DNA from 2 places in the Roseateles sp. P1_C6 genome. Region 2 is predicted to be linked to the other one. Evidence: predicted binding sites of a transcription regulator. Region 2 holds the regulator's gene; the other holds the start of a gene.
What was found. The regulator FNR, encoded in region 2, switches genes on or off when oxygen is low (the NO sensors DNR and NnrR bind a similar motif). The targets are predictions, from matches to a motif close to TTGATNNNNATCAA.
Positions count from the first base shown of each region.

Region 1 (7,271 bases), on a different contig from region 2:
TCCCATCAGGTAGACGAAGGTGAAGACGCCGATCCAGACGACGTCCAGGAAGTGCCAGAACATTGACAGGCACATCAGGCGGCGGCGGTTGGCGGGCGTGAGGCCGAACTTGCCCACTTGCAGCATCAGCGTGACCAGCCAGATGCAGCCGAAGGTGACGTGCAGGCCGTGCGTGCCGACCAGCGTGAAGAAGCTGGACAGGAAGGCGCTGCGCGCAGGGCCGGCACCTTCGTGGATGAGGTGGTGGAACTCGTACAGCTCGATGCCCAGGAAGCCCAGGCCGAACAGGCCCGTGATGGCCAGCCACGTCAGCACCTGGCTCTTGCGCTTGTGCTGCATCGCGATCATCGCGAAGCCGTATGTGATGGACGAAAACAGCAGCAGCGCCGTGTTGACGGCCACCAGCGGCAGGTCGAACAGGTCGGCGCCCGACGGGCCGGCCGCGTAGTTGCGGCCCAGCACGGCATACACGGCGAACAGCACCGCGAAGATGAGGCAGTCGCTCATCAGGTAGAGCCAGAAGCCCAGCATCGTGCTGCCGGGCGGATGGTGGTCGCCGGTGTCGTAGAAAACGACCGGGGCGCCGGACGTGGGAGCGGTCACGCTTGCAGTCATGTCGTTGGTCCCCGGTCAGGCCAGCGCGTCGAGGGCGCGGGTGCGCGCGTCTTCGGAGCGGGTCACGGCGTCGGCCGGGATGTGGAAGTCGCGGTCGTAGTTGAAGGTGTGCACGATGGACGCGATGACCGTGGCGGCCAGGCTCAGCGCGGCCAGGATGTACATGTGCCAGATCAGCGCGAAGCCCATGGCCGTGGCCAGCATCGCGATGATGAAGCCGGCGCCCGTGTTCTTGGGCATGTGGATGGCCACGAAGCCCTTGCGCGGGCGCTCGGCGCCACGGTGCTTCATGTCATACCAGGCGTCCATCTCGTGGGCGACGGGTGTGAAGGCGAAGTTGTAGTCCGGCGGCGGCGAGGCGGTGGACCACTCCAGCGTGCGGCCGCCCCAGATGTCGCCGGTCACGTCGCGCAGTTGCTTGCGGCGCATGATGCTGACGGCGATCTGGATCAGGAAGGCGGCTATGCCCAGCGCGACGATGCCGGCGCCGACGGCGGAGATGACGAACCAGATCTGCAGCGACGGGTCATCGAAGTGGCTGACGCGGCGCGTGATGCCCATCAGGCCAAGCACGTACAGCGGCGTGAAGGCGACCCAGAAGCCGATGAACCAGCACCAGAACGAGACCTTGCCCCAGAAGGCATCCAGGCGGAAGCCAAAGGCCTTGGGGAACCAGTAGTTGATGCCGGCGAACACGCCGAACACCACGCCGCCGATGATGACGTTGTGGAAGTGCGCGATCAGGAACAGGCTGTTGTGCAGCACGAAGTCGGCCGCCGGCACAGCCAGCAGCACGCCGGTCATGCCACCGATGCTGAACGTGACCATGAAGCCCACGGTCCACAGCATCGGCACCTCGAACTGGATGCGGCCGCGGTACATCGTGAACAGCCAGTTGAAGATCTTGGCGCCCGTCGGGATCGAGATGATCATCGTCGTGATGCCGAAGAAACTGTTCACGCTGGCGCCCGAACCCATCGTGAAGAAGTGGTGCAGCCAGACCAGGTAGGACAGGATGGTGATGACCACCGTCGCGTAGACCATGGACGCGTAGCCGAACAGCTTCTTGCGGCTGAACGTGGACACGACTTCCGAGAAGATGCCGAACACCGGCAGCACCAGGATGTAGACCTCGGGGTGGCCCCAGATCCAGATCAGGTTCACGTACAGCATGGCGTTGCCGCCAAGGTCGTTGGTGAAGAAGTTGGTGCCGAGGTAGCGGTCGGCCGTCAGCAGCGCCAGCGTGGCGGCCAGCACGGGGAAGGTCGCGACGATCAGCACGTTGGTGCACAGCGACGTCCACGTGAAGACGGGCATCTTCATCATCGTCATGCCGGGCGCGCGCATCTTGATGATGGTCGCGATCAGGTTGATGCCCGACAGCGTCGTGCCCACCCCCGCGATCTGCAGCGACCACAGGTAGTAGTCCACCCCCACATCCGGGCTCGCCAGGATGCCCGACAGCGGCGGATACGCCAGCCAGCCGGTCTTGGCGAACTCGCCGATGAACAGCGAGATCATGACCAGCACGGCACCGCCGGCGGTCATCCAGAAGCTGAAGTTGTTCAGGAACGGGAAGGCCACGTCGCGCGCGCCGATCTGCAGCGGCACGACGTAGTTCATGAAGCCGGTCACGAAGGGCATCGCGACGAAGAAGATCATGATGACGCCGTGCGCCGTGAAGACCTGGTCGTAGTGGTGCGGCGGCAGGAAACCGGCGTTGTCGGCGAACGCCATGGCCTGGTGGGCACGCATCATCAGCGCGTCCGCGAAGCCGCGCAACAGCATCACGACACCCAGGATGATGTACATGATGCCGATCTTCTTGTGGTCGATGCTGGTGATCCAGTCGCGCCACAGATGGCCCCAGAGCTTGAACTTGGTGATCAGCGCGAACACCAGCGCGCCGCCCAGCGCAACGGCGATGAAGGTGGCGATGAGGATAGGCTCGTGCAGCGGCAGCGCGTCCCAGCCCAGCCGGCCGAGGATGGGGTGCAGCTGGTCAGCAGCCTGGTGTTGTGCAACGACGGGATTGGACATCGCTCGGTCTCAGTTCTTCTGCGTGACGGCCTGGGCCACATCGATCTCGATGGGCAGTCCTTGCGGATTGGTTGGCGTGCACAGCGCCGCGACGACGATGCGCTCGCGCTTGCCACCCTCGAAGTCGCGCCAGCCCGTGCGCATCGTGCTGGCCACACCGCCCTTGCCGGCGCCGCCGGCGGCGTCGATGGCCATCATCTGGCTGGAGCACATCTTCTTGCCGTCGACGCAGCGGTCGACGATGGCGCTCCACAGGCCCGGCTCCACGCTGGCGTAGCGGCGGATGGGTTCCTTGGTGCTGGGCTCTTCGAGCTTCAGGTAGCCTGCACGCGTCAGCGTGTTGGCACCGGCCTTGTTGGACTGCACCCAGGCCGCGAATTCCTCGTCCGACTGGCCGTGGAACTTGAAGCGCATGTCGGAGAAGCCCGCACCGCTGTAGTGGGCCGACAGGCCGTCGTAGACGCCGGCCTTGTTGATGACCGCGTGCAGTTGCGTCTCCATGCCCGGCATCGCGTAGATCATGCCGGCCAGCGCGGGCACGTAGAAGGTGTTCATCACCGACGTGGACGTGAACCGGAAGTGGATCGGGCGATCCACGGGCGCTGCCAGTTCGTTGACGGTCGCAATGCCTTGCTCGGGATAGATGAACAGCCACTTCCAGTCCATCGCCACCGCGTAGACCTCCAGCGGCTTCACGTCAGCGGCCAGCGGCCTTCCCTCGGCCACGCGGTCCAGCGGGCGGAAGGGGTCCAGCTTGTGCGTGCTGATCCAGGTGATCGCGCCCAACGCGATGATGATCAGCAGCGGCGCACCCCAGATGACGAGTTCCAGACGCGTCGAATGGTCCCAGTCCGGGGCATAGGTCGCCTCGGTGTTGGACTGGCGGTAACGGTATGCAAAGAACAGCGTCAGCGCGATCACCGGCACGATGATCAGCAGCATGAGCAGCGTCGACGTGACGATGAGCTGCGCCTGCTGTTGAGCGATGTCACCATGCGGTTTCATCACGACGGCGTTGCAGCCGCTCAGGACCAGGCCGGACATCAAGACCGGGACGCGACAGAGGAGAGTCTTGTTGGGGTACATCCTGAGGTGCGCGCGAGGGTTAACGATCTTGCACGCAGCGATGGAATGTAAGTTGATTGAGGCAAATCAACTATTGGACATTTTGTCCTAGGCAAAGACGGAGACAGGCCGCCATGGCAAGCGCAAGCAGTACCTTTCATACCCCCCAGTCCGGCCCCCTGACAACCCGCACCGACGAGGACCTGGCCCCCGGCGACATCGCCGTCGGCGTCATCATCGGCCGGGCATCTGAATACTTCGACTTCTTCGTGTTCGGCATCGCCTCGGTGCTGGTCTTCCCGCAGGTGTTCTTCCCGTTCGCGGACCGGCTGACCGGCACGCTGTACGCCTTCCTGGTCTTTGCGCTGGCTTTCGTCGTCCGACCGGTCGGCACGCTGATCGGCATGTCCATCCAGCGCCACTTCGGCCGCTCGACCAAGCTGACCGCCGCCCTCTTCCTGCTGGGCTGCTCCACGGTCGCCATGGGCCTGCTGCCCGGCTATGCGGAGGTTGGCAGCACGGCCATCGTGCTGCTGGCGCTGTGCCGCGTGGGCCAGGGCCTGGCGCTGGGCGGCTCCTGGGACGGCCTGCCCTCGCTGCTGGCCCTGAACGCACCGCCGCACCGCCGTGGCTGGTACGCCATGCTGGGCCAGTTGGGCGCGCCGCTGGGCTTCTTCGTCGCGTCGGGCGTGTTCCTGTACGTGTTCGGCAGCCTGGATGCCAAGGACTTCCTGTCCTGGGGCTGGCGCTTCCCCTTCTTCACCGCCTTCGCGATCAACGTCGTCGCGCTGTTCGCCCGGCTGCGCCTGGTCGTCACGCACGAGTACGAGAAGCGCATGGAAGAGCATGAGCTCGACCCCGCCTATCTGCGCGAGCTGCTGCCGGCCCAGGGCCATCACATCGTCATCGGCGCCTTTGCGGCCCTGGCCAGCTATGCCCTCTTCCACCTGGTGAGCGTGTTCCCGCTGTCCTGGGTGGCGCTGTACGGCACCGAGGGGGTCGAGGACTTCATGAAGATGGAGCTGCTCGGCGCCGCCTTCGCCGCCGTGGCCATGCCCATGTCCGGGCTCATCGCCGACAAGATCGGCCGGCGAAGCTACCTCGGCACGATGGCCCTGGCCATCGGCGTGTTCGCGCTGTTTGCACCCTTCATGCTCGGCGGCGGCAAACCCGGCCAAGCTGCCTTCATCCTGATTGGCTTCGTGCTGCTGGGCCTGTCCTATGGCCAGTCTGCGGGCTCGGTGACGTCCAACTTCCTGCCGCACTTCCGCTACACCGGTGCCGCGCTGACGGCGGACATGGCCTGGCTGCTGGGCGCGGCCTTTGCACCAGTCGTGGCCCTGTTCCTGTCCTCGCGCTTCGGCCTGGTGTCGCTCAGCGTCTACCTGCTGTCCGGCGTGGTCTGCACGCTGGTGGCGCTGCGGGTGAACAAGCGGCTGCAAGCGGCGGCAGTGGTCCAGGACTGACAGGCTGCGGTCCAGCGAAAGGCGGGCTGCGGTCCGCCTTTTGTTTGCGCCGACAGTTTCCTTTCAAAGAAACTGTTCATATACTTCGCCGCATCGGAAACCAACGACGACATCATGGCCCTGACGCTGCACTACCACCCGCTCTCCTCCTACTGCTGGAAGCTGCTGATCGCGCTGGACGAGAACGGCACGCCGTTCGAGGCCCGCATGGTCAACCTCGGCGACCCGGCTGAGCGCGCGGCCTACGCGGCGTTGTGGCCCACCGCCAAGATCCCGCTGCTGGTCGACGGCGAGCGCGTGGTGCCGGAGACCTCCATCCAGATCGAGTACCTGGACAGTCGCCATCCCGGGGCGGTGCGCCTGCTGCCGGAGGACTTCGACGCGCAGCTGGAAGTGCGCCTGTGGGACCGCGTCTTCGACCTGCATGTGATGACGCCCATGCAGCGCTTCATCGGCCAGCAGCTGCGACCCGAGGCCGAGCGCGACGCTGCCACGCAGACCGGCGCCGTCAACGACCTCGGCGTGGCCTACGACCTCATCGAGAGCCATCTCGGCGAGCGCACCTGGGCGGCCGGCGAGGCCTTCAGCATGGCGGATTGCGCGGCCGCGCCGGCGCTGTTCTATGCGGCCATCGTCCGGCCCTTCTCGCCCGGCCACACGCGGCTGAGTGCCTATTTCGAGCGATTGCTGGCACGCCCGTCCGTGTGGCGCGCCATCGTCCAGGCCCGACCCTTCTTCCAGTACTACCCGCTGCGCCATGCCCTCCCCGCCCGCTTCCTCGGATGAGGGGCTGAACCAGCTGTTTGCCGCGCTGGCGGACGGCAACCGCCGCGCCATGGTCGACCAGCTCGCCCGCGGGCCGGCGTCGGTGTCCGACCTCGCCAGGCCGCTCGCTCTTCGCCTGCCCTCGGCAGTCAAGCACCTGGCCGTGCTGGAAGCCAGCGGTGTCGTGCAGTCGGACAAGCTCGGCCGCGTGCGCACCTACCGCATCGCGCCCGCGGCCTTCAACGGCCTGGAGGCCTGGGTGGCCGAGCGCAAGGCGATGTGGCACCGGCAGTTCGACGCGCTCGACGCCCTTCTTGCAGAACAGGACGAATCCCAGCCATGACGACGACGCCCACCGCCCACACCAGCTTCGTGCTGGAGCGCCAGTTCAAGGCCTCGGCCGCCCGCGTGTTCGCGGCCTGGGCCGACCCGGCCACCAAGCTGCGCTGGTCCGACTGCCATGCCGAGATGAACGCGACCGAGTTCAGCATGGACTTCCGCCCCGGCGGGCAGGAGACCTATCGCAGCGCCCTGCCGGACGGCACCCAACTGGCCGTCGACAAGGTCTTCCTCGACATCGTGCCGCAGGCCCGCATCGTCTTCGCCTACTCGATGGCCGCGAACGGCCGCGCGCTGTCGGCTTCGCTCGTGACCGTGGAGTTCACGGACACGGCCGCCGGCTCGGCACTCAAGTTGACCGAGCAGCTGGCCTACCTCGACGGCCACCAGGACGTGGAACAGCGCCGGCGCGGCACCGAAGAGGGCCTGGACCGGCTGCTGCTCGAAGTCGACGCGGCCTAGCCGAGAGACTTCCGCGCGTTCTGGAACATGCGCAGCCACGGGCTGTGCAGCGCGCGGTCGCCGCTGGTCCAGCTCATCTGCACGTTGCGGAACACCCGCTCGGGGTGCGGCATCAACGCCGTGAAGCGACCGTCCGGCGTCGTCACCGACGTGAGGCCACCCGGGCTGCCGTTCGGGTTGAACGGATAGGCCTCGGTCGCCTGGCCATGGTTGTCGACAAAGCGCATCGCCGTGATGACCTTGGCCGCATCGCCCTGGCGCGCGAAGTTGGCGTAACCCTCGCCGTGCGCGACGGCGATGGGCAGGCGGCTGCCGGCCATGCCCTGGAAGAACACGCTGGGCGACGCCAGCACCTCGACCAGCGACAGGCGCGCCTCGAACTGCTCGCTCTGGTTGCGCGTGAAGCGCGGCCAGGCGTCGGCGCCGGGGATGATGGGCGCCAGCGCGGCCAGCATCTGGCAGCCATTGCACACACCCAGGGCCAGCGTGTCCTGGCGCGCGAAGAAGGCGCGGAACTGT
Region 1 covers NZ_JBFUAK010000002.1:394,585-401,855, reverse strand. Annotated here, with positions in the region: gene cyoC (cytochrome o ubiquinol oxidase subunit III) at 1-615, opposite strand, end outside; gene cyoB (cytochrome o ubiquinol oxidase subunit I) at 631-2,655, opposite strand; gene cyoA (ubiquinol oxidase subunit II) at 2,665-3,699, opposite strand; gene AC1D29_RS04815 (MFS transporter) at 3,855-5,186, shown strand; gene AC1D29_RS04810 (glutathione S-transferase family protein) at 5,301-5,972, shown strand; gene AC1D29_RS04805 (ArsR/SmtB family transcription factor) at 5,944-6,294, shown strand; gene AC1D29_RS04800 (SRPBCC family protein) at 6,291-6,752, shown strand; gene purL (phosphoribosylformylglycinamidine synthase) at 6,749-7,271, opposite strand, start outside.
Region 1: a site for FNR is predicted at 3,798-3,811, ahead of cyoA (ubiquinol oxidase subunit II). Genes of this name have one in related genera too.

Region 2 (7,271 bases):
TCCAGCCCATGTGGCGCAGCATCATCTCCGCTGACAGGATCTCGGAGCCGGGGTTCACGTAGTCCTTGCCGGCGTATTTGGGCGCCGTGCCATGCGTGGCCTCGAACATGGCGATGGAGTCGCTCATGTTGGCGCCCGGCGCGATGCCTATGCCGCCGACCTGCGCGGCCAGCGCGTCGGAGATGTAGTCGCCGTTCAGGTTCAGCGTCGCGATGACGCTGTACTCGGCCGGGCGCAGGATGATCTGCTGCAGGAAGGCGTCGGCGATGACGTCCTTGATGGTGATGTCCTTGCCCGTCTTCGGGTTCTTGAACTTGCACCACGGGCCGCCGTCGATGGGCTCGGCGCCGAACTCCTTCTGCGCCAGCGCGTAGGCCCAGTCACGGAAGCCACCTTCCGTGAACTTCATGATGTTGCCCTTGTGCACGATGGTCACGCTGGGCTTGTTGTTGTCGATCGCGTACTGGATGGCCTTGCGCACCAGGCGCTCGGTGCCTTCACGGCTGACCGGCTTGACACCGATGCCGGACGTGTTGGGGAAGCGGATCTTCTTGACGCCCAGTTCCTCCTGCAGGAACTTGATGAGCTTCTTGGCCTTGTCGCTCTCGGCCTCGTATTCGATGCCGGCATAGATGTCTTCCGAGTTCTCGCGGAAGATGACCATGTCGACCTTGTGTGGCTCCTTCACGGGGCTGGGCACGCCGTCGAAATATTGCACGGGGCGCAGGCAGACATACAGGTCCAGCTCCTGGCGCAGCGCGACGTTCAGCGAGCGGATGCCACCACCCACGGGCGTCGTCAGCGGGCCTTTGATGGAGACGATGTACTCCTTCACGGCGTGCAGCGTCTCCTCGGGCAGCCACACGTCAGGGCCGTAGACCTTGGTGCTTTTCTCGCCGGCGTAGATCTCCATCCAGTGGATCTTCTTCGCGCCGCCATAGGCCTTGGCCACGGCCGCGTCCACCACCTTCAGCATGACCGGCGTGATGTCGAGACCGGTGCCGTCGCCTTCGATGTAGGGAATGATGGGCTGATCGGGCACGTTCAGCGAGAAGTCGGCATTGACCGTGATCTTCTGGCCGCCTTCCGGCACTTGGATGTGTTGGTACATGGCTGGGGGGCTTTCGCAATGGGCGAGAGAAACGAAACCCCGCGAGTTTAGGGTGGGTGTCAGCAGGCCAACGCCAGGCGTTGCCAAACCCCGTGGGCAAGCGCCCAGCCCGATGCGGCGACCAGTCCCAGGCCCGCGAGCCGAAGCGCCGGAGACGCGTCACCGACGCGGCGCGGCAGGCGCGCCAGCCAGACCGGTGCGACCGTGAGGCCCAAGGTGCTCGTGACGGCAAACGCCGCCATCGCCAGCCCACCGTCCAGCGGCGAGTTGGACAGCGCAGCCAGCAGCAGCGCGGCATGCAGCAGCCCGCACGGCATGGCCACCCAGGCCAGGCCTGTCGCGAAACTGCGCCCCGGCGTCGGGCGCCAGCGTGCGTTCGCCAGCCACACCGGCACGCGGCCGCGCAAGACGAGGCTCAGGCCCAGCACGAGCAAGGCAGCCTGCAGCAACGCCCACAGCGGCTGCAGCACCGCGGCGCCCTGGGACATCTGGGCCAGCACCTGGGCTGCTGCCGCAGCGACCACGCCCGCCACGCTGTAGCCGACGAGCCGGCCTGCCAGCAGCCGCGACTGCTGGCGCCAGCCTCGTGCGACAAGCGCGCAGGGCGTGCTGCACATCAGCGCGCAATGCGGCGCCGCCGCCAGGCCCATCAACGCGGCCGAGCCGATCAGCGCGGCATGCAGCCCCATCAGATGATCTTCGAGAAGCGCTCGCGGCTCGCGTCGGCCTGCAGGTAGCGGTCGAACACCAGCGCCACGGCGCGCACGAAGTACCAACCCAACGGCGTGACCTGAATGGCACCCGGCTCCAGCACGATGAGGCCTTGCTCGGCGAGTGGCACCAAGCGCTCGAGCTCGGTGGCGAAATAGCTCGGCACGTCGACGAGGTAGGACGCTGCGATGGATTCGAACTCCACGCGGCCCTGGCACATCAAGGCCATGATGACGGCGCGGCGCAGCAGGTCATCGCGCGTCAGCGCCAGGCCGCGCTGCACGGGCAGTTGACGCTGGGCGAGCGCGTCCTGGTACTCCTCGGTCGTCTTCGCGTTCTGCGCATAGGTGGCGCCCACGCGACTGATGGCGGACACGCCCAGGCCGACGAGGTCGCAGTCCGGCTGCGTCGAATAGCCTTGGAAGCCGCGGTGCAGCAAGCCCTGGCGCTTGGCGACGGCGAGCGGGTCGTCGGGCAGCGCGAAGTGGTCCATGCCAATGTAGGTGTAGCCCTCGCCCAGCAGCGCGCTGATGGCGCCCGACAGCATGGCCAGCTTGTCGCCGGCCGGCGGCAGCAGCTCGGCCGCGATGCGCCGCTGCGGCTTGAAGCGCTGCGGCAGGTGGGCGTAGGCATACATCGCGATGCGGTCCGGCCGCAGCTCGGCGACCTGCGCGATGGTGCGGGCAAAGGAGGCAGGCGTCTGCAACGGCAGCCCGTAGATCAGGTCGACGCTGGTCGATCCAAAGCCCAGCTCGCGGGCCTGCGCCATCAGCGCAGCCACCTGCGCAAAGGGCTGCACGCGGTGCACGGCCTTTTGCACGGCGACGTCGAAGTCCTGCACACCGAAGGACAAGCGGTTGAAGCCCAACAGGCGCAGATGCGACAGGCGCTGCAGGTCCACCGTGCGCGGGTCCACCTCGATGGACAACTCGGCGCCCGGCAGCAGCCTGAAGCGCCGGCGCAGCTCGGTCATCAGCGTGCCCAGTTCCGCGTCGGACAGGAAGGTGGGCGAGCCGCCACCCAGGTGCAGTTGCGACACCGGCGCGGTGCCGCCCAGGGCGTACGCCACCAGGTCCATCTCCACCGTCAACGCGGCCAGGTAGGGTGCGGCGCGCTCGTGGTGCTTGGTGATGATCTTGTTGCAGGCGCAGTAGTAGCAGAGCTGCTCGCAGAACGGGATGTGCACGTACACGGATAGCGGCTGCGCCGTGCCGCGCTGGCGCAGCGCCTGCAGGTGCTGGGCACCCTGGTGCGCCTCGACCAAGCGGTCAGCCGTCGGGTAGGACGTGTAGCGCGGCCCGGCCACGTCGTGGCGGCGGAGCAGGTCGGCGTCGAGGAAGCGGTCGGATACGGCAGCCATGGCGCCACTGTGCCGACGCCGGCGCCGGACAGCCTTGATCCAGGTCAAGGCCGCCGCGGGTCGCCTGGCCAAGAATGCAATTCATGCTCACCCCCCTGCCCCGCGCGATGCACCTGCCGACAACGCCCGACATGCCCGCGTCACCCGCTCCCAAGGCGATCGAACCGCTCAAGGTCGCCTGCGCGAGCTGCAACCTGCGCGAGCTGTGCCTGCCGGTGGGTCTGAACGCCAGCGAACTGGGCCAGCTCGACGGCTTGGTGAACAAGCGCCGCAGCGTGCCGCGTGGCGACCACCTGTTCCGCAACGGCGAACGCTTCGAGGCGCTGTACGCGGTGCGGACCGGCTTCTTCAAGACCTGCGTCGGCAGCGAGGACGGGCGCGACCAGGTCACGGGCTTCCAGATGGCCGGCGAGCTGCTGGGCCTGGACGGCATCAGCAGCGACCACCACCACTGCGACGCGGTCGCGCTGGAAGACTCGTCGGTCTGCGTCATCCCCTACACGCAGCTGGAGCAGCTGTCGCGCGAGTTCACCGGCCTGCAGCACCAGTTCCACAAGATCATGAGCCGCGAGATCGTGCGCGACCACGGCGTCATGCTGCTGCTCGGCAACATGCGCGCCGAGGAACGACTGGCCGCCTTCCTGCTGAACCTCACGCAACGTCTGCAGGCCCGCGGCTTCTCGGCGTCCAGCCTGGTGCTGCGCATGACGCGCGAGGAGATCGGCAGCTACCTGGGCCTGAAGCTGGAGACCGTCAGCCGCACCTTCTCCAGGTTCCAGGAGGACGGTCTGATGGAGGTCAAGCAGCGCCAGCTGCGCATCCTCGACCAGCCCGGGCTGCAGGCCATCGTCAACAACAGCCGCTGCTAGCGGCCCGTCGGCACTGCCGAAGCGCCGCCAGATGCAACAAGGCCTCGCGGGGGCACGCGAGGCCTTGGTGCGAGGCCCGTCAGGTAGGCCTCAGTACTGCAACGAGGGTCAGCCGACCTTGATCTCGTTGCGCACTTCCTTCACGCCCGGCACGGCTTGCACGAGCTTGATGGCTTTCTGGGCCAGTTCGGCGCTGGGCGCTGCACCCTTGACAACGATGACGCCGGCGCTGGTGCTGCTGACGGTCAACGGCAGGGCTTGCAGATCCTTGTCCTGCTGCAGCACCGCGGCGGCCTGGCTGGCCACGGCGGCATCGCCGGTCTGCGCCTGGGCGACCTGCTCGGCAGGTGCCGTCGCGGGGGTGGCGGCCGGGTCGGCAGCGAACGAGGCAGAGGCGGCGGTCGCCATCAGGGCAGCGGACAGCAGTCGGACGAGGGTAGATGTTTGCATGCAGATCTCCTGAAAGTGCTTGAATCAACGCGATGCCGGGTGGCACCACAACCAGGCTTAGCGCAAGGGCTGTGCCAGTTCGTGATTTGCCAGTTGGATCAAGCACTTAGCCATCACCACGTGGTCTAACTGGCGAGTGACACCCACAGACAAGCGGGTTTTTGTCGCCAGCCGGCGACAACCTCAGGCGCCATCCGCCTAAGTGCTTGATTCACCTGACACTTTTTTGTCGCCAGGATCGGACGCCGAAGCTAGGGGGTCGCCCTCGGCACGGAACAGTTGCGGGTCCAGCCCGTGCTTTTGCATCAGGCGATAGAACTCCGTGCGGTTGCGGTCGGCCAGCCGCGCGGCTTCGGCGACATGGCCCGACGTGAGCTTGAGCAGTTGGTTCAGGTAGTCGCGCTCGAAGCGCTGCTTGGCGTGCTGGTAGTTCAGCACTTCGGCCGACGGCATCTGCAGCGCGCGCTGCACCTGCGCGAGTGGCACCAGCGGCGCGGTGGCCAGCACGCAGACCTGCTCGACGACGTTGTAGAGCTGGCGTGCGTTGCCGGGCCAGGGCGCCGTGACCAGTGCCTCCAGCGCGTCGGGCGCAAAGCCTTTGACCGATTTGCGATGCCGCTCGGCCAGCGTCTGCAGGAAGTGCTGGGCCAGCAGCGCGATGTCCTCGCGCCGCTCGGACAGCGGCGGCAGTTGCAGCTTGACGACGTTGAGCCGGTAGTAGAGGTCGGGGCGGAACTGGCCCTCGGCCATCGCCAGTTCCAGGTCGCGGTGCGTGGCCGACAGTACGCGCACGTCCACCGCCAGCGCCTCGTTGCTGCCCACCGGCCGCACCACCCGCTCCTGCAGCACGCGCAGCAGCTTGACCTGCAGCGCCAGCGGCATGTCGCCGATCTCGTCCAGGAACACCGTGCCGCCCTGCGCCGCAGGGATCAGGCCCTGGCGCTGCGCCTGCGCGCCGGTGAAGGCGCCCTTCACGTGACCGAAGAGTTCCGACTCCAGCAGCGCCTCCGGGATGGCCGCGCAGTTCACCGCGATGAACGGCTTGGCCGCGCGCGGGCTGGCCTTGTGGAGGGCGCGTGCCAGCAACTCCTTGCCCGTGCCGCTGTCGCCGCAGATCAGCACGCTCGCATCGGTGGCGGCCACCAGCCGCGCCTCGGCCAGCACCTCGGCCATGCGCGGGCTTCGGCTGATGATCTCGCTGCGCCAGCTGCCGTCGCCGTCGAACGGCGCGGGCCCGGGCGCATTGACCAGCAGCGCCTGGTTGATCTTCTCCATCAGCTCCTTGCCGTCGAAGGGCTTGGTCAGGTAGGCGTAGGCACCGCGCGTGGTGGCTTCGACGGCGTCGGGGATGTTGCCGTGCGCGGTCAGCAGGATGACGGGCAGCGACGGGTGGCGCCGGCGCACCTCGTCGAACAGCGCCAGGCCGTCCAGGCCCGGCAGCCGAACGTCGGTGATGACCAGCGCCGGCAGCTTGACGGCCAGGTGGGCCAGCGCGGCCTCGGCGCTGGACACGGCCTGCACCGCATGGCCGGCGGCGCTCAGGCGCATCGTCATCAGGCGCAGCAGGTCGGCGTCGTCGTCCACCAGCAGGATTGCGGCTTGCGTCTTCATCGGTGCCTCCTTCAACGCGGCGCGTTGATCGGTTTGGCCGGCAGCGTCTGCTCGATGGCCTTGAGCGCTTCCAGCTTCTCGTTGAGCTGGTCGTTGCGACGCTGGCTGTCGCGCAGCTGCTGGCTCAGCTTGTCGACGCTGTCCTGCAGCCGCCGCTGCTCGGCCAGGCGGGCCGCCAGCAGCCCGGCCAGCGGCTTGAGCTGCTCGGCCTGCGGATCGGTGCCGGCGTTGACGATGTCCAGCTGCGCCGCGGCCTGCAGCAGCTCGGCGCTGCTGCGGCCCTGGCTCAGCGCCAAGGCCTTGCGCATGGCCTGCACGGCGGCGCCGCTGGAGGCCTCGGCGATGGGCGTCAGCTCGGGCGTGGTGCGCGTGCGCAGCTCGGTCGCGTAGGCCAGCGCGGCCTTCAGCTCGTCGGTCTGCGGTGGTGGCGGCGCGGGCGGCTCGGGGCAGACCGGCGCGGGCGGCGGCGGCGCCGGTTCGGGCGCCGGGGTCGGTGTCTGGCAGGCCGTCAGCGTGGCCGCCAGCCACAGCAGCAGGCCCATCTCAAGCAGTCTTCGATGACGTTTCATGGGGAATCTCGATGCGGAAATGGGCGCCGCGTTCGCTGGGCAGCAGCCGGCAGTTGCCGCCATGCGCCTGCACGATCTCGCGCACGATGGACAGGCCGATGCCGCTGCCGCGGCGTGCGCCGGGCGCCTGGTTACGGCCTTGATAGAAGGGGTCGAAGATGCGCTCCACATCCTCGGCCGCGACGCCCGGACCGGCGTCGATGCAGTCAACCCGGACGCTGGCCGCGTCGCGTCGCAGCGCCAGCGTGACGACACCGCCAGGCGGGCTGAAGCGCACCGCGTTGGCCAGCAGGTTGGCCAGCACGATGGCCAGCTTGTCGCCGTCGACCACCGCGGTGCACTCGGCGGCATCGAGCTGCACCTGCAGCCCGCGCGTCTGCCACAGCAGGCGCTGGTCGTCCACGACGCGCGCCAGCAGCGCCTTCAGGTCGACGGCGCGACGCTGCAGCTGCTGCGAGTCGGACGCCAGCGTCTGGTAGCGCAGCAAGTCCTCGATCTGGCCCTGCAGCGCGGCGCTGTTGTCGCCCAGGATGCGCACGATCTCGCCCTGGTCCGGCGTCAGCGGCCCGGCGACGCCGTCGCGCAGCAGC
Region 2 covers NZ_JBFUAK010000011.1:181,763-189,033, forward strand. Annotated here, with positions in the region: gene icd (NADP-dependent isocitrate dehydrogenase) at 1-1,111, opposite strand, end outside; gene AC1D29_RS23505 (urease accessory protein UreH domain-containing protein) at 1,171-1,800, opposite strand; gene hemN (oxygen-independent coproporphyrinogen III oxidase) at 1,800-3,182, opposite strand; gene fnr (fumarate/nitrate reduction transcriptional regulator Fnr) at 3,314-4,051, shown strand; gene AC1D29_RS23520 (BON domain-containing protein) at 4,160-4,501, opposite strand; gene AC1D29_RS23525 (sigma 54-interacting transcriptional regulator) at 4,700-6,112, opposite strand; gene AC1D29_RS23530 (hypothetical protein) at 6,124-6,681, opposite strand; gene AC1D29_RS23535 (sensor histidine kinase) at 6,656-7,271, opposite strand, start outside.